4 regions of the Cytobacillus spartinae genome follow, and region 1 is predicted to be linked to each of the others. Evidence: predicted binding sites of a transcription regulator. Region 1 holds the regulator's gene; each other region holds the start of a gene.

The links. The regulator Rex, encoded in region 1, represses fermentation and respiration genes when NADH is low (regulators of the CRP and FNR family bind a similar motif). The targets are predictions, from matches to a motif close to TTGTGAAATATTTCACAA.
Region 2: the regulator Rex is predicted to act here: its motif matches at 3,009-3,026, upstream of pflB (formate C-acetyltransferase).
Region 3: the regulator Rex is predicted to act here: its motif matches at 2,682-2,699, upstream of ACFYKX_RS06970 (YwiC-like family protein).
Region 4: the regulator Rex is predicted to act here: its motif matches at 3,049-3,066, upstream of ACFYKX_RS14720 (AtpZ/AtpI family protein).

Annotation. Positions count from the first base shown of each region.
Region 1 covers NZ_JBIACK010000022.1:3,663-9,217, forward strand. Annotated here, with positions in the region: gene ACFYKX_RS25730 (ABC-F family ATP-binding cassette domain-containing protein) at 194-2,122, opposite strand; gene moaC (cyclic pyranopterin monophosphate synthase MoaC) at 2,320-2,814, shown strand; gene ACFYKX_RS25740 (redox-sensing transcriptional repressor Rex) at 2,845-3,501, shown strand; gene ACFYKX_RS25745 (twin-arginine translocase TatA/TatE family subunit) at 3,602-3,790, shown strand; gene tatC (twin-arginine translocase subunit TatC) at 3,903-4,649, shown strand; gene ACFYKX_RS25755 (EAL domain-containing protein) at 4,697-5,555, opposite strand, start outside.
Region 2 covers NZ_JBIACK010000001.1:528,488-534,042, forward strand. Annotated here, with positions in the region: gene hutI (imidazolonepropionase) at 1-312, opposite strand, end outside; gene hutU (urocanate hydratase) at 326-1,981, opposite strand; gene ACFYKX_RS02540 (cupredoxin domain-containing protein) at 2,151-2,606, shown strand; gene pflB (formate C-acetyltransferase) at 3,113-5,338, shown strand; gene pflA (pyruvate formate-lyase-activating protein) at 5,414-5,555, shown strand, end outside.
Region 3 covers NZ_JBIACK010000002.1:198,167-203,721, reverse strand. Annotated here, with positions in the region: gene argC (N-acetyl-gamma-glutamyl-phosphate reductase) at 1-784, opposite strand, end outside; gene ACFYKX_RS06975 (Crp/Fnr family transcriptional regulator) at 1,145-1,837, shown strand; gene ACFYKX_RS06970 (YwiC-like family protein) at 1,901-2,623, opposite strand; gene ACFYKX_RS06965 (respiratory nitrate reductase subunit gamma) at 2,769-3,188, opposite strand; gene mobB (molybdopterin-guanine dinucleotide biosynthesis protein B) at 3,353-3,877, opposite strand; gene ACFYKX_RS06955 (molybdopterin molybdotransferase MoeA) at 3,871-5,136, opposite strand; gene ric (iron-sulfur cluster repair di-iron protein) at 5,397-5,555, shown strand, end outside.
Region 4 covers NZ_JBIACK010000007.1:86,665-92,219, forward strand. Annotated here, with positions in the region: gene ACFYKX_RS14695 (F0F1 ATP synthase subunit delta) at 45-581, opposite strand; gene ACFYKX_RS14700 (F0F1 ATP synthase subunit B) at 578-1,099, opposite strand; gene atpE (F0F1 ATP synthase subunit C) at 1,246-1,458, opposite strand; gene atpB (F0F1 ATP synthase subunit A) at 1,533-2,243, opposite strand; gene ACFYKX_RS14715 (ATP synthase subunit I) at 2,264-2,641, opposite strand; gene ACFYKX_RS14720 (AtpZ/AtpI family protein) at 2,648-2,869, opposite strand; gene ACFYKX_RS14725 (S8 family serine peptidase) at 3,171-5,393, opposite strand; gene ACFYKX_RS14730 (nuclease-related domain-containing protein) at 5,519-5,555, opposite strand, start outside.

The sequences.
Region 1 (5,555 bases):
TACTATATTCAATAAATATTTAGTGGATAATGTGGATAAAACATACCTTTTCTGTGGATTATGTGGAAAAGTGTGTGGAAAGCCTATAATTATGTATTAAGTTTGTGGATATAGTTGGGGATAAATAAAAACCGGGATAGCAATAAACTCCCGGTTCTAATTACATAGTGATTTTGATTAAGACTTTGAAAAACTATTCCTCAGCTAACTCCGTCCATTCCTCCATTAACTGATCCAGCTTTTCTTTTGCGTTTTCATTTTTTTGATTAATTTCTAATACTTTCTCATGGTCTTGAAAAACTTCCGGTTGGCATAGTAATTCTTCATATTGCTCAATTTCAACCTCAAGATTAGCGATTAAATCTTCTAATTCCTCTATACGTCTTTTACGCTGTCTTTCCAGTTTTTTTGCTTCTTTATCTTGTTGGTAATTTGTTTTTTCTAGACTATGAGAAGCGGAAGAAGAATTAAGAGAATTGGCTTTACTTTCTAATGCCTTTAGTTCTTCCTGTTCTAGCTTTTTCTCAATGTAGTAATCATAGTCACCTAAGAATTCTGCTACTTTATTATTGCTTAGTTCAAGAACCTTTGTTGCAATTCGGTTAATAAAATAACGGTCGTGAGATACAAATAGAATTGTTCCGGGGTAGTCAATCAATGCATTTTCTAGTATCTCTTTGCTATCTAAATCTAGATGGTTGGTTGGCTCGTCCAATATTAAGAAATTTGCCTTTTGCATCATAAGTTTGGCCAATGCTAATCTAGCTTTTTCTCCACCACTTAAGGATGAAACAATTTTTAATACATCATCGCCTGAAAATAAAAAGTTACCTAGGATGGTTCGAATATCTTTTTCATTTTTTAGTGGATAGTCATCCCACAGTTCATTTAGTACCCTTTTATTAGAGGTGAGTTTAGCCTGTTCTTGGTCATAGTAACCTATTCCTACATTTGAACCATAATGGATTTCACCAGAAATTGAGGGAAGTGTCTCAACAATGGTTTTTAAAAGAGTTGATTTTCCAACCCCATTTGGTCCAACTAGAGCGATGCTTTCTCCCCTTGTTAGACGGAAAGAGATTTGTTCGGATACTTTTTCACCGTTGTATCCGATAGCAAGATCCTCAACTTTAAGTACATCATTGCCACTTTGTCTTTCGATTTCAAAAGAAAAGTTGGCTGACTTTTCATCGCCGAGAGGTTTATCCATTAATTGCATTTTTTCGAGCTTTTTGCGTCGACTTTGAGCTCTTTTAGTTGTTGAAGCTCGTGCAAGGTTTCGTTGAATAAAATCCTGAAGCTTTGCTACTTCTTCTTGTTGCTTTTCATATTGTTTCATATCACGTTCATAATTCTCTGCTTTTTGGTCAAGGTAAGCACTATAGTTTCCAGTAAACTTTGTAATTTGCTTACGGGATATCTCGTATACTTGATTGACGACTTTGTCTAGGAAATATCGGTCATGGGAAACAATTAAAATGGCTCCATGATATCCTTGTAAATACTGCTCAAGCCAGGAAAGCGTATCGATATCTAAATGGTTTGTCGGCTCGTCTAAGATTAGAATATCAGGCTTTTTTAATAGCAGCTTACCTAGAGCTAATCTTGTCTTTTGCCCACCGCTTAAGCTATCTATTTTAGTCGAGTAATCAAAGGAATGGAAGTTAAGTCCGTGAAGAACAGAACGAATATCTGATTCGTACTGATAACCACCATTTTCTTTAAATTGAACTTGCAATAGATCGTACTCTTTTAGAATCCGTTCGTATTCACTCGACTGAAAGGAAGAAGGGTCAGACATGGCTTCTTCGAGTTTACGGAGTTCTTTCTCTTGGCGTCTAAGGTTTTCAAATACAGTAAGCATTTCATCCCAAATGGAGAGACCTGACTCTAAACCGGTATTTTGAGCAAGATAACCAATGGTTACCTCTTTTGGCTTAATAATGTCCCCGCTGTCTTTAGACATATGCCCAGCAATGATTTTAAGTAGAGTTGATTTCCCCGCTCCATTCCTACCTACTAAAGCAATTCGGTCACGCGTTTGCACTTCTAGCTTTATATTCGTTAAAATAGGGTCAGCACCGTATGATTTTGATAATTGGTTCACTTGCAGTAATATCATAACTTTCACCTCTATATTTCTAGAGTTAGTTTAACGTAATAAAAGGAGTAGAGCAATAAAAGTAAATGAAAGGAATCGAATTCCTGTTAACTATCAATATTACGCAAAGCCGTAGTAAACTTTTATTGTGAAGGATAGTACAATCTTTACTTACAGAATGGGTAAAATAGTGTATGATTTGAGTGAGGTGTTGTAAGATGGGGGAATTTACCCACTTTAATAATGAAGGTAGAGCGAAAATGGTCGATGTGAGTGATAAAGTAGAGACAGTTCGAACGGCCATTGCTAACTCTAGTATAACGGTAAATAAAGAGATTTACGATCGAATTACCAATAATGAGATGAAAAAAGGAGATGTTCTAGCTGTAGCGCAAGTGGCTGGAATTATGGCATGTAAAAAAACATCAGAGATTATCCCAATGTGCCACCCTATTCCTTTGACTGGGATTGACATTTCATTCACATGGGAACAAGAAGAGGATCAATACACCCTTTTCATAGCAGCTTCTGTAAAGACAAAAGGGAACACGGGTGTGGAAATGGAAGCGCTAACAGCAGCATCTGCTTGTGCTTTGACTGTATATGATATGTGTAAGGCTGTAGATAAAGGAATGGTGATAGGTAAAACCTATCTAGTTGAAAAAACTGGCGGTAAAAATGGGGATTTTAAAAGAGAAGATAGATTAAAATAAGCCAATTAAAATACGGGCGGGGGATTTCGGATGAATAATGAAACAATGAAGATTCCGCAAGCAACGGCAAAGCGGTTACCTCTATATTATCGATTTTTAAAAAACCTTCACTCATCAGGAAAACAAAGAGTTTCTTCTGCTGAGTTAAGTGAAGCGGTGAAAGTAGATTCAGCAACAATCCGAAGGGATTTTTCGTATTTTGGAGCTTTAGGGAAAAAGGGTTATGGATACAATGTAAATTATCTACTATCTTTCTTCCGAAAAACGCTAGATCAAGATGAGTTAACGAAAGTAGCATTAATCGGTGTAGGTAACTTAGGTACAGCATTTTTAAATTACAATTTCTTAAAGAATAATAATACAAAAATTGAAGTCGCTTTTGACGTTGACCACGGTAAAGTAGGTACTAGTATAGGCGATGTTCCTATTCACCATATGGATGATTTAGAGAAGGTAATCGAGAAGGAAGATGTTCAAGTGGCTATTCTGACGGTTCCATCGACGTTTGCCCAGTCCATTACAGATCGTCTTGTACAAGTTAATGTAAAGGGAATATTAAACTTCACACCGGCAAGGTTAACAGTACCATCTTTCATTAGGGTCCATCATATTGATTTAGCTGTTGAATTGCAATCACTTGTTTATTTTCTGAAGCACTATGGCGTTGAAGCCGAGGATAGTGAATAAAATCACGAAAATCTAGTAAAGTGCAAAAAGAATTAACCAATATAAAATAGTTGAAGATAGTAATAAATCCGTTATGATAGAATGAGGGAGGTGAGGCAGGATGATGAATATCGGTATGGGAAGCCTCATACTTATTGTGTTCGTTGCTTTATTAATATTTGGTCCTAAGAAGTTACCTGAGCTAGGTAAAGCAGCAGGGAACACTTTACGTGAATTTAAAAACGCTACTAAAGGTTTAGCAGATGATGATGACGATACAAAAAAAGAAAATAAGAGCGACACAAATTAAATTTTTATACAAATAAAGGTGAGCTTAATTCCAGATTTTCATAAGTTTTATCCTTTATTAATTTATATGTACGGTGAATACTTATTTTTATGTGATGTTAGGATGAAATACAATGAGTCATAAAGATATGACGATGTTTGAACATATTGGCGAGTTAAGAAAACGGCTTGTTATTTCGGTCGTTTTCTTCTTCGTTGCAACAATTGCAAGTTTCTTTATTGCGGAGCCGTTAATCGTCTATTTGCAGAAAGCTGATGAAGCAAAAGAACTTACGATGAATGCGTTTCGTCTGACAGATCCAATCAAGATTTATATGCAATTTGCTTTTCTGATTGCATTTGTTATGACTTCACCCTTTCTTTTATATCAATTATGGGCTTTTATAAGTCCCGGCTTGTATGAAAAAGAGAGGAAAGTGACGCTAAGCTACATTCCAATATCCGTTATTCTATTTATTAGTGGTATTGCTTTTTCTTATTTTATTTTGTTTCCATTTGTCGTCGAATTCATGACGAGAATCGCAAACCGATTAGATATTAATCAGGTAATTGGAATTAATGAGTACTTTCAATTCCTATTCCAATTGACGATTCCATTTGGATTACTGTTTCAGCTACCCGTTATTATCATGTTTTTAACGCGATTAGGAATTGTGACACCTATGTACTTGGCAAAGGTTCGAAAATACGCTTACTTTATTCTGATTGTCATAGCAGCATTTATTACGCCACCTGAGCTTTTATCTCATATGATGGTTACAGTGCCGCTACTAATCCTGTACGAAGTGAGTATATTAATTTCGAGATTTGCTTATAAAAAAGCCCAGCAGGCTGAACAGATTTTAGAAGAGGAAATATAAACAATAAAGGCCATCAGAAGTAAAATTCTGATGGCCACTTTAATGTGTTAACTTATCTCTGTCGGTTGTTTAGCCCACTTAATCGCTCGAACTTGAATCTCGCCAATTTTCTCTTCTAGTTCTTCAGGGGGAAGGGGATGTCCAAAGAAATAACCTTGTATTTCAGTACAGTTATTTTTTTGTAAAATCACTACTTGATCCTCTTCCTCTACGCCTTCTGCAATAACTAGTAGGTTTAAATTTTGTGCCATTGTAATGATGGTCGAAACAATCGCAGCATTTGCCTGATTGCTTGCAATATCTTTTACAAAGGAACGATCAATCTTTAGACGGTCGATAGGTAGTACCTTTAGATAGTTGAGAGAGCTGTATCCAGTTCCAAAATCATCAATGCTTATTTTAATTCCAAGTTTTTTCAAATCATTTAGAACCGGAATCGCCTGTTTCACATCTATTGTCATGCTCTCCGTAATTTCTAGTTCTAGTAAATGCGGCTCAAGCCCGGTTTCTTCTAGGACAGAAGCAACCATATTGATAAGATTTGATTGTAAAAATTGCCTAGTAGATAAGTTCACAGATATAGACAAAGTAGGGAGACCATTGTTCTTCCATTCTGTCACTTGCTTACAAGCAGTTCTTAAAACAAATTCTCCAATCGGAACAATTAATCCGGTTTCCTCCGCTATTGGAATAAACTTTCCTGGTGAGATAAGTCCTTTTTCTGGATGGTTCCAACGAATGAGAGCCTCAACGCCTGTTAATTCTCCTGTTTGAACGTTAACCTTCGGCTGATAATATACCATGAACTCATTACGCTCAATGGCCTTTCGAAGATCATTTTCAAATACTAGTTCTTCGTAGGTTAGATCTTCAACAATAGGTGAATACAAGGAAAACGTATTCCCG
Region 2 (5,555 bases), on a different contig from region 1:
ACCGTTTAACCGCATGTTAAACTCTTCTTCTCGACTGCCTGCATAGACGAGATGCGTGTGTGGATCCACAAAGCCCGGAGTTACGATTTTGCCCGTAGCATCTATGTGCTTTATCCCTTCTAGCTTACCTCCGAGCTTCTTCTTTATCTCTTCCGTTTTGCCTACTTCTACTATTTTTCCAGATTCAATATAGACTGCCCCATCTTCAATGATTTGCAAATCGCTCATTTGTTTTCCTACACGAGGTGAATTTGACTTCCCCTTCAACGTTATTAATTGATTGGCATGTTCGATAAAAATAGATTTTGACATTGATCCTCCCTCCTTAGTCCATCATCGGAATACGGATGCCATGTTCTTTTGCTTTTTCAATAGCTTTTTCATAGCCAGCATCTGCATGTCGAACAATTCCCATTCCCGGATCAGTTGTTAGTACTCGCTCTAATCTCTTTTCAGCCTCTTTTGTGCCATCAGCGACGATTACCATACCAGCATGGATGGAGTACCCCATCCCGACGCCACCTCCATGATGAACGGAAACCCAACTTGCCCCTCCAACTGCATTAATTAATGCGTTTAAGATTGGCCAGTCCGCAACTGCATCGCTGCCATCCTTCATTCCTTCTGTTTCCCGGTTTGGAGAAGCAACGGAACCTGAATCAAGATGGTCACGCCCAATGACAATAGGTGCTTTTAATTCCCCGTTTGCTACCATGTCATTGATGATTTTCCCAAACCTTGCTCTTTCTCCATAGCCGAGCCAGCAAATTCTAGAAGGCAATCCTTGAAATTGAATCTTTTGTTGAGCCATTCGAATCCACTTGCAAAGTCTCTCATTATCCTTAAATTCGCGAAGTATTACCTCATCGGTTTTAAAGATATCTGAAGGATCCCCCGACAATGCTACCCAACGGAACGGGCCTTTTCCTTCACAAAATAATGGTCTAATATAAGCCGGAACAAACCCAGGAAAGTCAAATGCATGTTCAACTCCTTCGTCTTTAGCAACTTGACGGATGTTGTTTCCATAATCAAACGTTATTGCTCCATTTTCCTGCATGCTGAGCATGGCTCTAACATGAGTAGCCATACTTTCTTTCGATAACGAGATGTACGTTTCAGGGCTTTGTTTTCGTAATTCTTCAGCCTGTTGCAGACTATATCCTTTAGGAATGTATCCATTCAGTGGGTCGTGGGCAGATGTTTGGTCTGTTAAAACATCTGGGATGAAATTAAGAACCAGCATTTGCGGAAGTAGTTCAGCAGCATTTCCTAGCAAGCCGATAGACAAAGGTTTTCCTTCATCCTTTGCCTTAGTAGCTAGTCGGATAGCCTCTTCTAGACTTTCTGCTTTTACATCCAAATACTTTGTCTGGATCCTCCGCTCAATCCTTGATTCATCAACCTCAATTGCGATACATACTCCGTCGTTCATCGTTACAGCAAGAGGTTGTGCACCACCCATGCCACCTAAACCTGCAGTTAATGTAATGGTGCCTCTCAATGATGAATTAAATCGCTGCCTCGCTAATTCTGCAAACGTCTCATAAGTTCCCTGGACGATTCCTTGGCTTCCAATGTAAATCCAGCTTCCAGCTGTCATCTGACCATACATCATTAAACCTTTTTGATCTAACTCGTGAAAGGTGTTCCAATTCGCCCAAGCAGGAACTAAGTTGGAATTTGCGATTAGCACTTTAGGGGCATTTGCATGTGTTTTGAAAATGCCAACAGGTTTCCCTGATTGTACAAGTAAAGTTTCATCCTCTTCTAGATCGAGAAGAGATTTTTTTATCGAATCGTAACACTCCCAGTTGCGGGCTGCTTTTCCGATTCCACCATATACAACTAGGTCTTCAGGTCTTTCAGCTACCTCTTCATCTAAATTATTCATCAGCATTCTTAAAGCGGCTTCTTGAACCCATCCCTTTGCATGGAGATTGCTTCCTTTAAAATTTTCTATCTTCCTTTTTTGTACCATCTCGAAATCGCTCCTTTAAAAAATAGCTTATGGTTAAATCTATTAATAACAGGAGCGTTTTATATCAATTGAAGTCTATTTCAACTCTTAAAAAAATCTAAAATATATAGACAAGTTTTTACTCCTACCTGGCATATGTTAGTAGTGGACAATCTATGGAGGTGTAGTTATGCGTTTTTTAGTGTTAAAAAGAAGTTCATTGGTATTTGTCTTTCTTATTTTTCTTACAGCAGCGACAGCGACGCTATGGTTTTACCTAAATTCAGATTCTGTGACAGCCTTTAATCAGGAGGCAAAAGAGAGTAAAGTTAGAGAAATTCATATGGTTACGGGAGAATTTAAATCCAAGACGGATGATGGAAAGGAAATTGAAGCTTACCGTTGGGACCCTGGGACAATTTTCGTTGAGAAAGGCGAAAAAGTTAAATTGAAAATTTGGGGTGTAAACGGAGCTGAGCATCCTTTCATAATTGAAGGAACTGATATTAAAGGGACTGTCAAAAAAGGACAAGAAACCGTTGTTGATTTACAGCTAAAAGATGAAGGAGTTTATCGATTAATTTGTCTAACACACCCTGATAAAGATAGTAACGGTCCGATGATTGCTTATATCGTGGTAGACTAATCATTCATAACCATTTTAAAAGGAGGATAAGGTTGCGACTTTATCCTCCTTTGGCTTTGCTTCCTTAGAACAGAAATAAAATCTACTAGCTTTCACCCCCCTCTGCAACAAAATCTAATACATATTTTTCCATATATGTAAACATATTTCCCCTTCTTTATAATCATTATCAATTGTCAAAATATCTCCAAATGAAACGGCTTTTCCCCTCTACTTTTACACTATTAATGACGTTACAATAGTGTTATCAAATTCGATAGTGTTTTGTATAACAGTTTTTAAAAAATGATATTTCATTATAGTACACAAAATCAAATTCAAAGAAAATACCTAGTGCTTTTCTCCTCGTTATTATTTGTTTTAAGTCAATGTTCATAATAATGTCAAAATACAAGTTTAATTATGTGATGTTCTTCACACTAAAACTGTTATACTTTAAGTAAGATGTAATTGTAACAACTGTTATATTCAAAAATATATAAAAATGAATTAAGAGGTGGACCATTATGGACCAATGGAAAGGTTTTTCAGCAGGTAGTTGGCAAAGAGAAGTAAACGTAAGAGACTTTATATTAAAAAACTTTACTCCTTATACAGGGAACGACTCTTTTTTAGCAGGTCCTACAGAAGCAACAACTGAACTTTGGAAACAAGTAATGGAATTAACGAAAAAAGAACGTGAAAACGGTGGAGTTCTTGATATGGACACTGAGGTTGTGTCATCCATTGTCTCTCATGGTCCTGGTTATTTAAATAAAGATCTTGAAAAGGTAGTTGGAGTTCAAACGGATCAACCATTTAAGCGTTCCCTTCAACCTTATGGCGGCATTAGAATGGCTCAACAAGCTTGTGAATCATATGGTTTCGAGTTAAACAAAGAAATAGAAAGAATCTTTACTGACTTTAGAAAAACTCATAACCAAGGTGTTTTTGACGCATATACAGATGAAATGAAGCTGGCTCGTAAAGTCGGAATTATCACTGGGTTACCAGATGCATACGGACGTGGTCGTATTATCGGTGACTATCGCCGTGTAGCTCTATACGGAGTGGACTTTTTAATAGAAGAAAAGAAAAAGGATTTAGCAGGTACTACACCAGTGATGAGTGAAGAAATCATCCGTTTACGCGAAGAAATCTCTGAGCAAATTCGTGCTTTACAAGAATTAAAACAACTTGGCGAGATGTATGGGTTTGATCTCTCGCAACCAGCAAGCAATGCAACGGAAGCATTCCAATGGTTATACCTAGCTTACCTTGCAGCGATTAAGGAACAAAACGGTGCAGCTATGAGCTTGGGTCGTGTTTCAACTTTCCTAGACATTTATATCGATAGAGATCTTCAAAGCGGATTAATGAATGAAGAGGAAGCTCAAGCTTTAGTTGATCACTTCGTCATGAAACTACGTTTAGTAAAATTTGCTCGTACACCAGATTATAATGAATTATTTAGCGGAGACCCTACTTGGGTAACGGAATCTATCGGTGGGATGGCTACAGATGGTCGTTCATTAGTCACAAAGAGCTCATTCCGATTCTTACACACTTTATCAAACCTTGGGCCTGCACCGGAACCAAATTTAACGGTTCTTTGGTCAACCAAATTACCTGAAGGGTTCAAGGAATATTGTGCAAAAATGTCAATTGAGACAAGTTCCATCCAATATGAAAATGATGATATTATGCGACCTGAATGGGGTGACGATTACGGAATTGCGTGCTGTGTTTCTGCAATGGAAATTGGGAAACAAATGCAATTCTTCGGCGCTCGTGCGAACTTAGCAAAAGCCCTGCTTTATTCTATTAATGGCGGAAAAGATGAAAAGCATAAAATTCAAGTTGCACCTGAGTTCTCCCCTATTACTTCTGAAGTATTAGATTACGAAGAAGTGATGGCGAAATTTGATCAAACAATGGATTGGTTAGCTGGATTATATATTAACACATTAAATATCATTCATTACATGCACGATAAATATAGCTACGAAAGAATTGAGATGGCACTACACGATTCACAAATTCTTCGTACAATGGCAACAGGTATCGCAGGTCTAAGTGTTGTCGCTGATTCCTTAAGTGCGATTAAGTATGCTCAAGTAAGACCAATTCGTGACGAAAATGGAATTGCCGTTGATTTTGAAATTGAAGGCGATTTCCCTAAATACGGTAACAATGATGATCGTGTAGACCTTATCGCAGTAGATTTGGTTGAACGCTTTATGAGTAAACTTCGCAAACACAAAACGTACCGTGATTCTCTTACAACGATGTCGATCTTAACCATTACTTCAAACGTTGTTTACGGTAAGAAAACAGGTAATACTCCTGATGGCCGTCGTGCTGGTGAGCCTTTCGCTCCTGGTGCAAATCCGATGCATGGAAGAGATACAAAAGGAACACTCGCTTCCCTCTCTTCTGTTGCAAAATTACCTTATAACTATGCCCTGGACGGAATATCTAACACGTTCTCAATCGTGCCAAAAGCTTTAGGGAAAGATGATGAGAGCAGAGTTAAGAACCTTGTAAGCATTCTTGATGGATACTCCATTAAACAAGGACACCACTTAAATGTTAACGTGTTTAACAGAGAAACATTGCTTAATGCTATGGAACATCCGGAAGAATATCCGCAACTAACGATTCGTGTGTCTGGATATGCTGTTAACTTTATTAAACTAACTAGAGAACAACAGCTTGATGTCATTAACAGAACATTCCACGGATCGATGTAACAATAATAATACAAGTGTAAGGAGCGTATGAACAAATGCGCTCCCCCTTTTCTTAAAACAGGAGGAGATTTCATCATGAACGGAAACATACATTCTATCGAAACATTCGGAACAGTTGATGGTCCAGGGATTCGCTACGTCGTTTTTACCCAAGGGTGCCTTTTGCGCTGTCAATTTTGCCATAACGCAGATACATGGGAAATTGGGACTGGCAAGG
Region 3 (5,555 bases), on a different contig from region 1:
TATACAAATCTATAATCCTATCTGTCTCCCATTCTTTTAAAAGTTGAACATACATGGTTGTCATAATCCCTCTGGTCATTGGCAAAAGATGAGTACTAAATGTAATTGGCTTTGCTTCTCCAATCCAGTCTTGTAGTTGCTGCTCGATTTCAGGGGTGTGCTGATGTTCATTTACTTTGTATATTTTAAAGTTCTCATTGACCTCGGCATATAGAGACCCTTTGTTTAACCCTCTACCTGCACCAGATGTTCCAGACTTTCCATCAACAACAATACTCTTTAAATCAATCAAACGATTTTTCACAACAGGTGCTAGCCCTAAAAGAGTTGAGGTGGGGTAACAGCCGGGATTCGCAATCCATTGAGCTTGTTTAATCTCCTCACTATTCCATTCACTTAAACCATACACCGCTTCATCTGTAACATGTTTATTAAGAGGTTCTTTTCCGTACCAAAGCTGGTAGTCATTAGGATTTTTCAACCTCAAATCTCCCGAAAGATCAATGATCTTTATATTTTTATCGATGAGTTGACCCACTATTTTGCTTGAAACTCCTGATGGGGTAGCAAGAAAAACCAGCTCACTTTCTTCCCCAATTCGGTCATAATCAATTTCTTCAATATTTTTATTTATTAATCCGAAAAGATGCGGGTACTCATTCCATATCGGAACTTCTTCTTTTGTGGAATGAATAGAGTGTATAACGAATTCAGGGTGCTGATGTAAAATCCTGAGTAACTCAACCCCTCCATATCCAGTTGTCCCTACAATAGATACTTTCATTACTTTCTCCTTCCCAAAAGAACTGTTATGTATATTTAACCACATTCATAAATTTTTATACCAAATGTTTCTCTTATTATAAAAACTTGAAATGATAAAATCAACCAATTTTTATAAATATTATAAAAACTTAATAAAAATACAATTTGCCTTAATACGAAAACAAAAGGAAAGATTGACAACTTTTTTACATTTCTAATATATAAATAGTAAATTCACATAATTTGGTTGACTGTATTCTTATTAAACTTTAAATTAAATGTAGACTAATATTGTTACTACTTACTGTATATTTTTTCCACAAGAGTTATAAAAAACCACAGTACTTATTATTTCTCCTCAAACAAAGGTGGTTAGAGAATGCCGTCATTCACTGAAGTATCAACAGAACTACAAGAACTTCTAAAAACTGTTCATCATATACGTAAAATGGAGAAAGGTGCTTTCCTTTTCCAAGAAGGTTCTTCCGCTCATGAACTCTTTATTGTTATAAGTGGAAAAATCCAAATGAGTAAAATAATCCCTGATGGTCGGGAACTCACTTTGCGAATGTGTTCTGAAGGGGAGTTAATTGGTGAGCTTACGCTTTTTTGTTCAGCTGAAAAGTATGTGCTGAACGCTAAAGTGATTGAAAGCGGTGAGGTTGCAGTTATTTATAAGAGTGAACTTGAGAATAAGCTTGCTGAAAACCACGTATTAGCACTAGAGTTTATGAAGTGGATTAGTCAACAGCACCGTAAATCTCAAACGAAATTTAGAGATCTTGTATTACATGGTAAAAAAGGAGCTTTATATTCCACATTGATCCGTTTATCCAATAGTTATGGAAAAGATACAGAAGAAGGGATCTTAATTGAAACACCTCTTACCAATCAAGAGCTAGCTAATTTTTGTGGAACATCACGTGAAGTAGTCAATCGTTTGTTGAGTGAACTTAGGAAGAATGACATTATCTCCATTGACAAAGGGATTATTACCATTCACGATATTGACTACCTGAAAATCGAAATCGACTGTGAGAACTGCCCTATCGAAATTTGTAATATAGAATAAGAAAAGAACCTCGGCTTAGTGCTTCACAATTGGCGAGGTTCTTTTTATTTTATTTATGGTATCTTAGGCGAAAATTAAAACAACCGAAATGACGATAAAGAAGAATGATGCATTTACAATTTCAAGTATTCCTACTTCTTTTGCAGATAACGGCTTTCCATAAAAGAAGATTGCACGGTATAGACTTGGAAGAAAAGCAAGTGTAATTAACCATTGTCCACTAAATAACCATACAATTGATACCAGTACATGATACCCCCATGATAAATATTTGAATAGTTGATTCTTTTTCTCTCGTATCATTGTTTTCACATAAAATGTGCTACCTACAAAGAATAAGAAGGTGGTTACAAAAGCAAGTAAAGCCAATGAATGAATATCAGCTGTCACTAAGTAACTGCTAGCAAGCCCTGCAATTCCAAATACAGTGATAGCACTAAGATCATTTAGAAACGCTCTTTCTTTATTCTTGCTAGAAAAATAAGCGTTAATAATAAAGAATGGAAACATCGCTATACCAAAATAGATGATTGAAGGTCTGTGAACCAAAGGAATTATTAGTAAAATGAGTGCAGGAATCAAATAAATTAACGTCCATCTCATATAAAAAGGAATTTTTTTCTTTTTAAATAACAATAGCATTGGATATGTGGCTAAATATAAGAATAGCCAACCTATAAAAAACGGGATATGCTCCCAAATAAAGCTTGTTGATATCACTCCAAGCCAAAATGGTATGATTAACATTGCCCAAGCACCATGCTGTTTCGGTAAAAAAAGCTTCATCTTACAACCACTCCTTGTACTTGACTATCTATAATATAGTGCAAAGAAATTATCTAGTAAGTGAAGCACATCACAAATTTGCGAACGCCACACAAGTGTCATATTTGCGTGATTGTACGAAAAAAACCACCAGGCACCTGATGGTTTAACTACTTCTCTTTAGTATGTATTTTTTAAAGTATCGATGTGGTCTCAAAAAATAGGAAATCTGTCTTGAGAACGATAACATCAATAAAAATGTTAATAGAAGCATTAAATGAATGCGAGAAAGGTAGGAAATGTTTTTAATCAGTTCCATATCCGGTGCTAAGGCAATTAAACTCACAACCCAATGAAATAACCGTAAAGGCTCATCTGAAATACTATAAAATATAACAACACCTATCCCTGAAAGAATACTTAATGTCATTAAACTCCATACCGTGCGCCTTAAAATTGGATTCTCCTCCATTATAGAACAGTGTTCTTCATGAATCTTTGTTGCGTCAATCTGCCACACGATTCCCATCCCTAGTATCGCTACAACAGAATACGGATAAATAATCCATAAAATGATGTGAAACATTTCCACAATTCTCACCTCCAGCTATATAAACAAACATAATAGGTCCCCTTGCCTATCATTTTAGCTTGGAGGTATGGTTGAAACAGTGATAAAAGTTACATATATGACAAATTTCGAAACTTTTTTTAACTTTTTTATGAACAAGATGATCAAATTTGAAGCAATTATGAATTTATTAATTGATTTTTTAAATACTGCACAATCCAGTCCATCCCTAACGACTGATCTACATGGTAAGAAGGTTTATTAAAGGTTCTTAAGTCTTGAAGTTCCTGTTCCCAATAAAAAATTACCTCTATGCCTGTAAGTGTTTTTATGAGTTGAATATCATCATCTCTTCTTACAATCACCGCTTTTGGGAATTTTTCATGTTTATGCCCTTCAATCAAGATCACATCGGGAGAAAAAATTGATAGCAACTGTATTTTTTCTTCTAACGACCAGTTTTGTCTTTCTGCATGTAAAATCAACCGCCCCTCCCCTTCCACTAAGGAAGCGGTGGCCCCTGATTTTACATGTTGAGCAGAGTCTTTTCCTTCGTTAAGTTGAGGCACTCCACCATGACCATGATGCTTAATTGTAACTACGTTTATCCCGTTTTCATTCAATTTTTGTAGGAGTTTATTTACAAATGTTGTTTTCCCACTATTTTGAAAACCAACAATTTGAAAAATAACCGGTCTTACCATGGCCATTCGCTTCCAATATGATCCTCCAACAGAAGAACATCTACAAGGTCTCCTTTTTTAAATCCTCTCGTTCCCCCTGGTAGGATGGCTAATGAATTCGCACCCGCTAAACTCATCACAATGTTAGATTTGTCTACTCCACTAGGCGAAACCACTAGCTTTCCATCCAACACAGAAAACTGGCTCCTTACAAAACGAGTAAATGGATTTGCCTTTGAGAAGTCTTCCCAAAGCACTGCTTTTTCCTTTCGTAAATGAGGCTGTTTTGTGAAAAGCATCGTTCTAATAATGGGTCTTGCGAATAGTTCAAATCCGACGTAGCAGGCCGATGGGTTGCCCGATAGCCCAAATAAAAGTGTATTTTCATAACTTGCTACCGTTGTAACACTCCCCGGTCTCATAGCCACTTTATTAAATAATACTTCTGCACCTAGTTTTTCATAAATAGCAGGTAAATAGTCAAAGTCTCCTACCGAAACGCCCCCAGTTGTAATGAGGAGATCCACTTTATGAATCGCGTCTTTAACTGCTTGATAACAGGTTTCAAACTCATCAGGAAGCTTACCAAAATAAAGAGCTTCTGCCCCCACTCTTTCGATTTGAGCACAAATCATATGGGAATTACTATTTCTTATTTTTCCTTCGACTAATTCATCCTCTACTTCTAATAGTTCAGTACCCGTTGCAAACAATCCAATAACAGGTTTCTTAGCCACTGGCACTTTCGCATACCCAAATGTAGCTAACACTGCTTGTATACCTGGATTGACTTGCGTTCCCTTTCGGATGAGAACTTCCCCCTTCTTAGCGTCCTCTCCTTTAAAGGAAACATTATCACCTTTTTTATAGGACCTTTTTATCGTAAAGAAACTTTGCCCATGTCTCTCACTTGATTGTGTTAATTCAAGCATAATGACAGCATCACAATCATGAGGCATTTGCGCACCCGTCATGATTCTAACTGCTTGAAAGGGGCCTATCTCTTTGTTCGTAACAGCACCTGCACCAATATGGTCAACTACCTCAAATTCAACAGGATTTGTTAATGATGCTTCTATAGTATCGATTGAACGTACGGCAAACCCATCGTATGGTGCTCGATCAAAATGAGGGACATCGCTTGTCGCAACAATGTCTTCCGATAAATAGCGTCCAAAACTTTCATTAATTGATACATATTCTATTTTCCCTTGCAGCTTATGGTTCATTACTCTTAAAACGGCTTCGCCGATTGGAATAGGCTTTCTCATTTCTACCAAAACATCCATCTCCCTTTTAATGCTCAGGTCTCCTTTAATTTCATACCTTCTAATATTATAAACCTTACACAAAGATGACTAACATGACAAACTTAACAATTTGTACAATTAGCGTTATTTTTTCCTAATCAAGAGAAATTAGTGTACACGCTAATTAGAAAAGAATTCTTTTAAGTGTGATGAGCATCACCACATGAATTGCTAATATCCATTATTCTTAAGGTGTTAAATAAATAAATCAAATTTTTGGAGGTTATCGTATGCAATATCCATTTTCAGAATCTACTTTAGTCAAAAATATTGTGAATGAAGTTCCTAAAACAAGTGACATCTTCAAAAAATATAGAATTGATTTTTGCTGTGGAGGAAACATCCCATTAAAAGATGCGGCAGCCGAGCGAGAAGTAAATATGGAAAAT
Region 4 (5,555 bases), on a different contig from region 1:
GCATATTTTCATTTTCGTAAAAGAACGTTCCTTACGAAAAGAGCTTAGCTTAGTAATTGATTTTCAAGGCGATCAAGCTTACCGCGTAAGCTTCCGTCGAAAATTCTATTTCCGATTCGAAGCTTGATTCCACCCAGTAAATTGGTATCAACTATATTTTCAATACGAAGAGATTTTTTTCCAACTTTAGCTGCAAACGAAGAAGATAGTGCTTCACTCTCAGCATCCGTTAACGGACGAGTTGTGTAAACAAGAGCGTCTGCAATTCCTCTTTCATCATTTGCAAGATCTACAAAGTGATCTGCCATACCGATGATATGATCTTCTCTATGACGATCAACTAGTATCATAAGTGTATTTAACACATACGGATTTAAAGCTGCAAAAGAGTCTTTTAAAATCTCTTTTTTCTTAACGCTTGTAAGCTTTGGAGATTTAAGGACTGCCTTTAATTCATTGTTTTGGCTTACTACTTCTTTAACTACACGTAGCTCGCCTTCCATTTGATCAAGAAGCTGATGTTCTTTAGCAAGGTGGAAAAGAGCCAACGCATAGCGCTTACCTACAGTTGAGTTGCTCATCGGCCTTCTCCTGCCTCTTGAATATAATCGTTAATTAGCTTCTCTTGATCTTGTACTGAAAGTTCTTTTTCAATCACTTTAGAAGCGATCATGACAGAAAGTGTAGCCACTTGTTCGCGAATAGCTGCAACGGCTTTTTCTTTCTGTTGCTCGATTTCTAGCTTAGCAGATTCTTTAATACGCTCAGCTTCGCTACGTGCCAATGTAATGATTTCATCACGTTGTACGTCGCCTTGCTTTTTCGCGTTTTCAATTAATCCTTGTGCTTCAGTACGAGCTTCTTTTAGAAGGTTACGTTGGTCTTCTAAAAGTTTTTGTGTTTCAGCACGACTTTGTTCAGCCGCATTTATTTCATTTGCAATATGTTCTTCACGTTGTTTCATGATGCCCATTAATGGACCCCATGCGTACTTTTTTAACAATGCTAACAAGATGATGAACATTGCTAATTGGAAAAGAATATCTCCTCCATTAAAGCCACCACCAGCTGCACCTAATACTAGATTGCTTGTTAACACCCTCGATTCACTCCCTTCAAGAGTCGTTCACTTATAAAAAAACAATTTACCGAAAAACGATATTGTTAGAATATGAACATAAAGGAATGGCGAAGGAACTCATTAAATGATCTTCGCCATTTTTAGTCATCTTGTTACAGTACTAATTATCCACCAATAACCATGAACGCGATAACTACTCCAATGATCGGAATCGCCTCAACTAACGCTACCCCGATGAACATTGTAGTTTGAAGCATACCACGTGCTTCTGGTTGACGAGCGATACCTTCAACTGTTTTTGATACGATAAGACCGTTACCGATACCAGCACCTAGTGCTGCTAAACCGATTGCGATTGCTGCTGCTAAAAGACCCATTATAAAGTTCCTCCTTAATGTATAAAAAAATTATTTTTTTGAAAATGTTTGTTCATTAAATGAACAGGTATATATTAATGGTCATGACTCACTTTGTGAGCCAAGTAAACCATCGTTAACATGGTAAAGATAAACGCTTGGATTGCCCCGATGAAAATCGAGAATCCTTGCCAAGCTAACATTGGAATTATGGCTGCTAAATGACCGCCTATTCCTACAGCAAGACTTCCTGCAAGTAACGTTAGAAGGATTTCTCCTGCATAGATGTTACCGTAAAGACGAAGTCCAAGAGTTAAAGTGTTTGCAAACTCTTCAATAATTTTAAGCGGGAATAAGAACCACATAGGTCTTGCAAACTCTCGACCGTATTCTTTTGCTCCCTTAAGTTTCACACCATAATAATGTGATAACGCTACAACCATCGCCGCTAGAGTTAACGTTACGACTGGATCGGCTGTTGGTGATTTCCACCATAAGTAATCGTCATAAACGACCGCAAACGGTAGTCCTAACATATTTGATACGAAGATATACATCATTAAAGTTATACCTAGAATGTGAAATCTTCCGCCATCTTTCCAATCCATCGTACTATTGATGATATTCTTTACAAAGTCCATGATCCATTCAAAGAAGTTTTGCAATCCTGTTGGTTTCATGGCCAACGTACGAGTAGAAAGAACAGCAATGATAAAAACGATTGCACTTGCAACAGTAATCATCAATATGTTTGATAAGTTAAAGGTTAAGCCCATAAAATCTACTAATGGAGCTTTATGATGCACAGTATTCACCTCTCTTCCCGCTATTTACTACGTGAATTAAAAGCTTGCAGAAAAAAATCTATCATAATGACAATATAAGATGTCATTAATCCAAAAATAACACTATATAAATGAAGCTTATCAGGATATTCAAGCGCAAGCATTACAGCTAAAACTGCTGTAGCCATCCTTGATAGCATACCTAGTGATCGTACTTTTTCACCTTTCGCAACTGCTTCACCAAACTTGTCCGTCTTTCTTGCGAGCAACCACAAGTTAAATAGGCTTAAGCTTGTACCGAGAATAAGCCCTAAAAAAATAGTTTGATATGAAGTGAAACCCCAGCCAAGAACGTACAGTGACAACAATAAGAATATGTATTTACGTTGCCTGATATAGATTGCTTTTAATTCCGGCATTGTTGTTTAATCTCCTGAGAAAAAATGTTGGACTAGACGGATCATAGCGAAAACACCTGCTGCTAACCCCATTAGCAATCCGATAATTAAAAATAGTGGTTCGGTTCCTGCGGTTCGGTCAAGCCATCTTCCTAGGAAAATTCCCACTAAGACAGACCCGACTAATTGAGAAAGTATCGCGGACATCAGTGCCATTGCTTGCAATGGATGACGGTTTCTTTGTTTCATTTTGAACGCATCCTCTCTATAAGAGAATGGTGATGGGCCTTAGAGGTAATGGTAGGATTTTCACTCCCAACATAAGCAATATGCTGATGTTGTAATTTACACTACACAAGGTTTGTAAACCCTATCATTTATGCCCTTTGTAAGCATACAATAGGCAAATGTCAATGTCAATGCGTTTCGAGTGAAAAAGTTCACAATTAAATCCGTTAAATTTTTCTATCAGAAAGTCGTTCACAATATCTTCACTTTTTCTTTTTTTTTCATATTGAAAAAGTGAAGATACTTGTTCTATTCAGCTTTCTTAACGGTTAATTATCATTATTGCTGTTTCAATTGTGTCCTCTTGTCCTGCCTTTATTGCAAAGACTTTCGCCAAGTATACTCCTGGCATCGGCAAGTTTTCCGGCTTTACTTCCTCTTTAACCATACCTTTACTTACATTTCTCTTCCAATCTAGAAATCCTATAAACCGAAAATTGTCTGGATCAAATAATGCGATTCCAAATTCTTCAGCCCCACCTGGTAAATATACTTCATACCGGTAAGTCCCCTTCTGATCTCCCAATCCAAAATCAAACCCCATGACCCTTGGATAGTTTGGTTCTTCTAATACATATAAGTAAGGGATTGAAATAGATTGGGACCCCGCCTGAAGTTCCAAATGACCATCCTGGATTTTTTTATTAAAAACACTTGGATCAACAGACATATTGATAGCTATTTTCTTTTTTTCGTTAGGCCCAACCGTAAAGGATAACGGAACCTCCCATTTGATTCCTTTTGCACTTTTAGGAACAGATATGGAGTATTTCTCTGCCCTTTCACCAACATTGCGTATCGTTATATATTGCGTATGCTCGTGCTGCTGGTCAGAAATCTTGAACTTTCCAAATTGCAATGAAGCTGGACTAACAAGGGTGTTAGTGTTTATGGCAGCATCTACTTGTATCCTACCAGCCCCCTGAACGTATGTGCTGTAGGGATTTCCTTTTTCATCACGAATAGGTTTGGCTGTATTCATGATGGATGCTTTAATTTCATCTGGTCCCCAATCAGGATGTGCTTGCTTAATTAATGCACACGCTCCAGCTACATGAGGAGCAGCCATACTAGTTCCCTGTAACGCTAAATATCCTCCTGGAATCGTGCTATTTATCGCTACACCCGGTGCGACAACGTCAGGCTTAATCTCCCAAGTTGAGGTTACGGGACCACGCGAGCTGAAATCTGCCATTAAATCTTTCTCTTCTATTAAATGGGTACGGACATATGGGGTACTATTTTTAATTAATTTTTTTATGCTGAGCCCTATATTTTTAGATACTGTTGCGACCGGTATATCTACTTTTCCCTCCAAATTCCCAATAAAACTTCCTTTTGTATTGTTGTAGATGATAACGGCTTTTGCACCTGCTTCATGTGCGTTCATTGCTTTTTCAGTAAATGTAATCTCTCCGCGTTCTATTAATGCCACTTTGCCTTTTACATTCTTTAACTCTTCTTTTTTTCCCAATCCACCAAAAGCAATTTGATAGGAGCGATCTAAATCCCAAAGGATGGCGCCTTGCATCGGTTCCAAGCGAATGGCCTCTTCTACGCCGTCGATGTTTACATATGGGATCTTTAGCGGTGGAGTCGATGCCCCGACCGAAATAGCTTTGCTTGCTGTTCCCGGCGATCCAACTGTCCACATATTGGGTCCAGAATTTCCTGAGGACGTTACAGCGACTATCCCACTGTCGACGGCTTTGTTTAAAGCCAAGCTTATGGGCAGGTCTGGACCATTTATCGTGTTTCCAAGTGATAAGTTTAGAATATCGACTTTGTCCTTTATAGCCGCATCAATTGCTGCAATCACTTGCTCCGTTGTCCCTGTCCCTCCAGGCCCTAACGCTCGGTAAGCAATAATTTTTGCATCAGGAGCTACACCGGTAATTCTTCCGTTAGCCGCAATGACTCCGGCAACATGGGTACCGTGAAGTGTATTTTGGCCAATATAGCTTTTCGTCTCCATCGGATCATCGTCACTATCTACTAAATCACGCCCACCACCATAACTACGTCTGAGGTCAGGATGTGTATAATCGATACCTGTATCAATTACTCCCACCTTAATTCCTTTCCCGGTTAACCTATGATCCTTTAGGTCAAAATAGCCTCTTACGGTTTCTCCTCCAATAATGCGGATATTTTCCTCCACCTTTTCAACTTTGTAGGTGTTTACTGGCGAAATGGTAGCTACTTGATTAGATTTACTCAGCTCTCGAATGGATTCGTTTGAGCCCTTGATTGAAAAACCAGTTAAAGCATGTTCAAATATGTAGCGAAGCTTTACGTCAGGATATGGTTCAAGGAGCCTTTGAATTTCAGATTGGGTTAATTTGGTTGGCAAAGTCACAATTGCTACTTTTTCTTCTGCAGGTGACTCTTCTGGAATCGGAGGGTGTTCTAACCTGGATTGCCCATAGACTGAGGATGAAAAAAGATTTGCTATTATTAATAGAAGGAATAGGATTTTTTTCAAGTTGTGTGCACCCCCGGAAGTGATGATTGTGTTGGATATAAACTGATTAAGCTATACTTATCCCTCTACAACCTAAATTTTTCTACCTTTCAAATAGGGTTTTCATGTAGTGGAAAAAGTATGCATTATTGGGGTTGTTGATGGTATTGGGTTGATTTTTTT